DNA from 2 places in the Rathayibacter soli genome. Region 1 is predicted to be linked to the other one. Evidence: predicted binding sites of a transcription regulator. Region 1 holds the regulator's gene; the other holds the start of a gene.

Region 1 (3,405 bases):
AGCTGGTTGGCCTTCGCCGATCAGAAGGTCGGCCAAGTCGCGGTTCTTGCTCGTGGTTTGGATGACGGGCACGAGGAGATCCAGAGTGACTTGGACGCGGCATCCGCGGCACTTGCACAGCGACACAACGCCACAGGCGTGCGGGTCGCGGCCGTGCGTGAGCGTATCGCCGGGCTGTCAGAAGCCGACTTCCACCGCGGTGCCTATGCGGATCGCGTCGTTGCCCAGAATGCAGCGCTCGACCTGCCGTTCCTGCCCACAACGACCATCGGGTCGTTCCCGCAGACCGGCGAGATCCGCCGGAGCCGTGCTCACTTCGCAAAAGGAGACCTCAGCGAGGCGGACTATCGCGAGGCCATGGAGGCCGAGATCCGTCGCGTGATCGACCTGCAGGAGGAGATCGGCCTTGACGTGCTCGTCCACGGGGAGCCCGAGCGCAACGACATGGTGCAGTACTTCGCCGAGAACCTCGACGGCTTCGTCGTGACCCAGAACGGATGGGTGCAGTCCTACGGCAGTCGCTGCACGCGTCCATCCATCCTCTGGGGCGATGTCTCGCGGCCGAACCCGATCACCGTGGGCTGGTCCAGCTACACGCAATCGCTGACGACGAAACCGGTCAAGGGGATGCTCACCGGCCCTGTGACGATCCTTGCCTGGTCGTTCGTGCGCGACGACCAGCCGCTGGGCGACACGGCCAACCAGGTCGCGCTGGCTCTACGGGACGAGATTGCGGATCTGCAGGCCGCGGGCATCCGGATCATCCAGGTCGACGAGCCGGCGCTGCGCGAGCTGCTGCCGCTGAAAAAGAAGGATCAGCCCGCCTACCTCGACTGGTCGGTCGGATCGTTCCGGCTTGCCACCGCAGGTGTTGAAGCGCAGACGCAGATTCACACGCACCTGTGTTATTCGGAATTCGGTGTGGTCATCGACGCCATCAAGAACCTTGACGCGGATGTGACGAGCATCGAGGCAGCACGAAGCCGGATGGAGGTCGTTGCCGACATCAAGACCAGCGGGTTTGATCACGGCATCGGGCCGGGCGTCTACGACATCCATTCGCCCCGCGTGCCGTCGGTCGCCGAGGTGACCGAACTGTTGCAGAAGGCGCTGGATGCGATCCCGCCGCGACAAGTTTGGGTGAACCCGGACTGCGGGCTCAAGACGCGCGGCTATGACGAGACTGTGGCGTCGTTGAAGAACATTCTGGAGGCGACGCGCGCCGTGCGCGCAAACGCCGTGGCGGTCTAACCCGCTTGCCTGCCTGTGCGCACGGTCCGTGCCCACTGACGAGATCGAAACGTGGGCGCGGGAGACTCTAAACGGAGCGGAGCACGGCGACGACCTTGCCGAGTACATCGGCGAAGTCGCCGACGATCGGTTCGAACGCACTGTTTCGCGGGAGCAACCAGGTGTGACCGTCGCGCTGGCGGAAGACCTTGACCGTGGCTTCGCCGTCGAGCATCGCCGCAACGATGTCGCCGTTCTCGGCATCGCTCTGTTGACGAACGACGACCCAATCGCCGTCGCAGATCGCGGCGTCGATCATCGACTCTCCGACGACTTTGAGCATGAATAGCGTGCCGTTTCCGACAAGCTGGCGCGGCAGCGGGAAGACCTCATCGATCTGCTCTTCCGCAGTAATCGGGATGCCGGCAGCGATTCGGCCGACCAGCGGCACCATGGCGGCGTCGCCGACCGGGGTCGAATTCTCGAAGTCCGCACTGTCGCCGGTTGTGCTGGGGATGTCGATCAAGATCTCGAGGGCACGCGGACGGTTCGGGTCGCGTCGAAGATAGCCGCTCAACTCGAGTTGGTTGAGCTGGTGTGTAACGCTGGACAGCGAGGCGAGCCCGACGGCATCGCCGATCTCGCGCATGCTGGGCGGATAACCGCGCTGGCTCACCGACCTCTGGATGAAGTCCAGAATCGACAGTTGCTTCTCACTCAGAGACTTGCGCCGCCGGGTGCCCCGCTGCTTCGGTTCGTCGCCCTTGCTCGCCACGTCGTGCGTCCCTTCTCGCCATGCGACCGCTCGATTCGGATGAGCAAACACCGTTCGGATAACCGAATGTCGGTGGTGCCTGGTTGCATGTGATCCAGACAGTCGAAACTGTATCTGCTGAACCGCCACAAGGCAAACACCTGTTCGAGCGTGTCTGAAACTTTTTTGACATTTGTACGAAGATAGGGTTGAAATCACGTGACTTCGAAGATATATTCGGAACAGAGTTTCGTATCCGGCGGTTCCGGCCGAACGCCGGATACGAATCAATTCACTCGGGTCGGCCTCACCGGAAACGGTGCGACCGGTTCCGACGAAGCGGCCAGGAGGCAGTCATGAGCACCGCGAGCATCGCACCGGCAGCGCGAATGCGCCTGCGTCTCACCCGACGCGGGCGTGTGGTGTTGACGGTACTGACCGCGACGCCGTTGCTCGCCGCACTGCTCGCTTTTGGGTTCAATGGGGCAGCGGCCGCAGCGTCCGGCGGTGGAAACACCACTTCGTTTTCGCACGTGACTGTGACGACCGGAGAGTCACTGTGGAAGATTGCCGAAACAGTAGCCCCGTCCGCCGATCCGCGCGACGTGGTCGCTGCGATCACCGATCTCAACCAGCTGTCCACGTCGGTGCTCGTGCCCGGCCAGCGTCTTGCCATCCCGGCTCAGTACGACCGCTGACCGCGGTTCTGTGGGCCCGGCGAGGCAGCGCCGAAGCTCTAGCATTGAGGGGTGAGTTCACTTTCTGATCTGCCACTGCGTGACGACCTGCGAGGAAAGGCTCCGTATGGGGCGCCGCAGAAGCATGTGCCGGTCGCGTTGAACGTGAACGAGAACACGCATCCGATCCCCGATGCCGTTGCGCGGGACATCGTTGCGGCGCTGTCGGATGCGGTCGGTCGCGCGAATCGCTATCCGGATCGTGAATTCACCGAACTGCGGCACTCGCTTGCCGGCTATCTCGGTCATGGACTTACGGCTGACAACATTTGGGCAGCCAACGGGTCCAACGAAGTCTTGCAGCAGATCCTGCAAGCATTCGCCGGGCCCGGAAGGAGCGTTCTTGGCTTCGCTCCGACGTACTCGATGTACCCGATCCTGGCGAACGGAACCGGAACGCGGTGGGTCGCGGGGGACCGCGGCGACGAGTTCAGCGTGTCGCCCGCGCATGCTGTCGAGTGGATCAATCGCACTCACCCCGACGTCATCCTGCTGTGTGCGCCGAACAATCCGACAGGAACGCCGTTGTCGTTGGATGTGATTGCCGCGGCATACGAAGCGACCGATGGGATCGTCGTTGTCGATGAGGCCTACTCCGAATTCATGCCAAAGGGTCAGCCGAGCGCGCTGACGTTGCTCCCCGGACGCGACCGCTTGATCGTCTCCCGCACGATGAGTAAGGCG
Region 2 (3,405 bases), 340 kb from region 1:
TCGGGCCTCGTGCACGAATCGCGCAGAGCCCCGGCCGGATCGACTGGACTCCGGGCATGAGTTGCTCGATCGTGGCGAGAATCGCTTCGAACATTCTGCTGTCGTGCACGGCGTCGTAGGGGAACACGATGAGGTCTGCACAGCGCGCCTGCGCCTCTCGCAACCGCAGCCCTCTGCGCACCCCTTCGCTGCGTGCAGAAGCCGAGCAGGCGAAAACTCTGCCCTTCTCGATCACGGCGATGGGGGCATCCCGCGACGGCGATCCCGAGGATGATTCCGGCCCCGAGGATGATCCCGCCGGCGATCCGGATCCGGGGGCCAGTCCTGCCTGTTGCAGTGCCCGCACCGGCCAGTCCGGGCACCAGAGCACCATGGCACGCATGGTCACACCACAGCCTCAAGCGTGCGCGGCAGCTCATCGATCGTGCTGTCGACCGCACGGATCGCATCATGCTCATCGGGCAGCCACAGTCGAGCGCTACGAGAGCGCCCCACCCCTCCGCGACCGGACGCCACGACCGTCAGTTGCCGCGCAACCGGATAGCCGTGACCCCGCCCGAGCCCATCCCAGCTACTGGCCGCCACGGTGAGACTCACCTCGCTGCGCGGCCACTCGCCGAGAGCGATCAGGGTTGTCTCCTTACCACGCAAGCGCGCGCTCAGCCGCGCGGCATCCGCATCGCTCACTCGCGTGGCGGGGCGGGTCACAACGACGGTCAGGGCGTCGGCCAGTGCCGCGGTGACCGTGAGCCAGTGCGTTCCCGGTTCCGGAATCAGTACGAGCCGCTCCAGGTCGATGCCGAACCGGGCGGCGGCCTCCACCCCGAACTCGGGCACCCCGACCACACCGCACCACGCACCGGATCGGCTCGGCCCGGCCAGCAGCCCCATCACCAGGCTCATCGAATCGGAAACGGCGTAGGCGACCCCGGTCTGCAACGCCCCACCCGGAAGAAGGGGAGCGAACGCGTCGAGTGTGCTCAGCGCCGTGGTGTCCAGCTTCCGCCGCTGCATCTGGGAGATGCGCGACTGCAGAGCCCGCACCTGATCCGATTCCTGCGCTGTCAGCTCCGCAGCTGCGGAGCGCCCCGCCGCCGCCCCTGCCACCAAGCCCGCAGCTGTCTGCTCCACCGGCAGGCCGGGGGAGTCGAGTGCTGCGAGCGCGGAGTTCATTCTTCAATGATCGAACATATGTTCGAGCATGTCAATTGCGCATAACCATGGTTCGCGCTCTGCCTCGGGCCGTGGATTGTCAGTGACGCAGACTATCCTGCAATCATGTGCGGATGTCTGAACGGTGCGGCCCGAATCGAACAGATAGCCGAAGGGGAGTGGTGATGGTCAGCCGACCGATCGCCGATTTCGTCGACCATCTCGCGCGCGTTCCCGTCGGCCCTGCAAGCGTCAACATGTTCGCAGGAACCGGTGACAGCGCACTGCGCCGGCACAATCTCGAGCTCTACCTGCAGTCGATGCTCGACCGCGCACCGCGTGTGCTGCTGGTCGGCGAGGCACCCGGCTATCGAGGCATGCGCATCACCGGTGTGCCGTTCACCAATCGCACACTCCTCGGCAGTAACTCCGGATGCTTCGGCCTCTTCGGCCCCGAGAACGGCTACGAGATACCCGCCGATTTTCCTCACGCGTCGGCAGAACCGACCTCCACCGTGATGTGGAATGTGCTGGCAGATCTCGACTTCCTGCCCCTGCTCTGGAGCGCATACCCGCTGCACCCGCATCGACCGGGAAACCCGCAAAGCAACCGCACGCCGTCCACCGCAGAAGTTGCACTCGGCCTGCCGATCTGGCGTGATCTCCGGGAGCTTTTCTCGATCGAGACGACCGTCGCCGTCGGCAACATCGGCTACCGCAGCATCACCAAGGCGGGGGAGTCCGTGACGCGGGTGCGGCATCCCGCCCACGGAGGCAAGGTTGAATTCGCCAACGGTTTGCGCGCACTCCTCGAACAGGAAGCCGCGGCCGGCCGATGAGCGCCGGGCCACACTGGTCGGTCGTCATCCCATTCAAGGGTGCGCCGCACGCCAAGAGCCGCTTCGCCGAGAACTTCGACGATGCTCGTCGGGCCGCATTGGCCATCGCGCTTCTCACCGACACGGTGCGCGCCGTGCGCGCGGTCGCGGCCGTCACACGCATCATTGTGGTGTCGAATGAACCCAACGTGGCGGAGGCGATCCTAAGTGAAGAATCGGGCGCACCGAGGCTCGGCACACAACAGACCGGTACACAACAGACCGGTACACAACAGACCGGTACACAACAGGCCGGCACCGAGTTGATCATCGTTGCGGACCCGGGAGGCGGGCTGAACGCGGCAGTCTCCCACGGCATCCGGCAGGCGAGAAATATTGACGACCGCGCGTTCACCGCAGCGATGGTCGGGGATGTTGCAGCACTGCAACCCGATGATCTCGCGCACGCCCTCGCCGAATCCGTCGCGCTGTTTCACACCGGAACCGCCCTCACCCTGGTCGCCGATCACGACGGCACGGGAACGACCATGATCACCGCGGCCCCAGGGGCGGTCATCGAGCCGCACTTCGGCGTCGACTCGTGCGCCGAACACCAGGCGGCCGGCCACGTTCTGCTTCAACTGCCCGCTGAATCGTCGTTGCGGCTCGACATCGACTCCGCCGAGGACATGCAACGCGTACTCTCACTCGACCCCGGGCTCGGCGCCGCGACGCGTCGCGTGCTGTCCAGCGGGCTTGTCGCCAGGAGCCCATTGGCTAAGGTCGAGGCCGCGACCGTGACTGCTCTGCCGCCGAACTGAGATAGAGTTCTGACCCGCCGAATTGAAGGCGTCAGTCAGCGAAGCCGGCCAACTTGAGCGTCTCGGCAGCGAGCGCAGCCGACGTCGCCGTGTCTCGCATCCAGAGCGGTACCGCGGCCGCCCGAAGCCCGGCAGCCTCAACGGCTGGCACGGCCGCGGCATCCACCTCGTCGACGAGCCAGCCGTCGAGAACGCCGCCGGCACTGCGACCGCCATAGTGCAGGCCGACCGCCGCAGCACTCGTCTCGACTCCAATCGTCTCCAGGCACTGATCGGCCATGCCCCGCACGGCGCTCCCGCCGATGATCGGGGAGACCCCGACCACCCGGGCTTTCGTCGCTTGCAACGCATCGCGTACCCCGGGAACATTCAGGATGCAACCGACAGACACGACAGGATTGGACGGAGGAAGGATGACCATGTCCGCCGCGGCGATGGCATCCAGCACGCCAGGGGCGGGCTGCGCCTCGGCGAGTCCGACCTGCACGAATTCGGATGCGCGCACCCGCGCCCCATAGCGAACCCACCACTCTTCGAAATGGATCAGCTCGCCGACCGCGTGGTCATCGACCGCCTCGGCGAGACGCACGTTGGTCTCGATCGGCTGATCGCTC

What was found. Region 1 encodes LexA, which represses DNA repair genes until DNA is damaged. Its sites were predicted from a motif close to TCGAACANNTGTTCGA; they were not measured.
Positions count from the first base shown of each region.
Region 2: a site for LexA is predicted at 1,184-1,199, ahead of QU604_RS10375 (DnaE2-dependent mutagenesis accessory factor ImuA'). Genes of this name have one in related genera too.

Region 1 covers NZ_CP133020.1:1,911,980-1,915,384, forward strand. Annotated here, with positions in the region: gene metE (5-methyltetrahydropteroyltriglutamate--homocysteine S-methyltransferase) at 1-1,251, shown strand, start outside; gene lexA (transcriptional repressor LexA) at 1,319-2,005, opposite strand; gene QU604_RS08685 (LysM peptidoglycan-binding domain-containing protein) at 2,341-2,682, shown strand; gene QU604_RS08690 (histidinol-phosphate transaminase) at 2,734-3,405, shown strand, end outside.
Region 2 covers NZ_CP133020.1:2,250,556-2,253,960, reverse strand. Annotated here, with positions in the region: gene QU604_RS10380 (DNA polymerase Y family protein) at 1-382, opposite strand, end outside; gene QU604_RS10375 (DnaE2-dependent mutagenesis accessory factor ImuA') at 385-1,173, opposite strand; gene QU604_RS10370 (uracil-DNA glycosylase family protein) at 1,338-1,991, shown strand; gene cofC (2-phospho-L-lactate guanylyltransferase) at 1,988-2,791, shown strand; gene cofD (2-phospho-L-lactate transferase) at 2,823-3,405, opposite strand, start outside.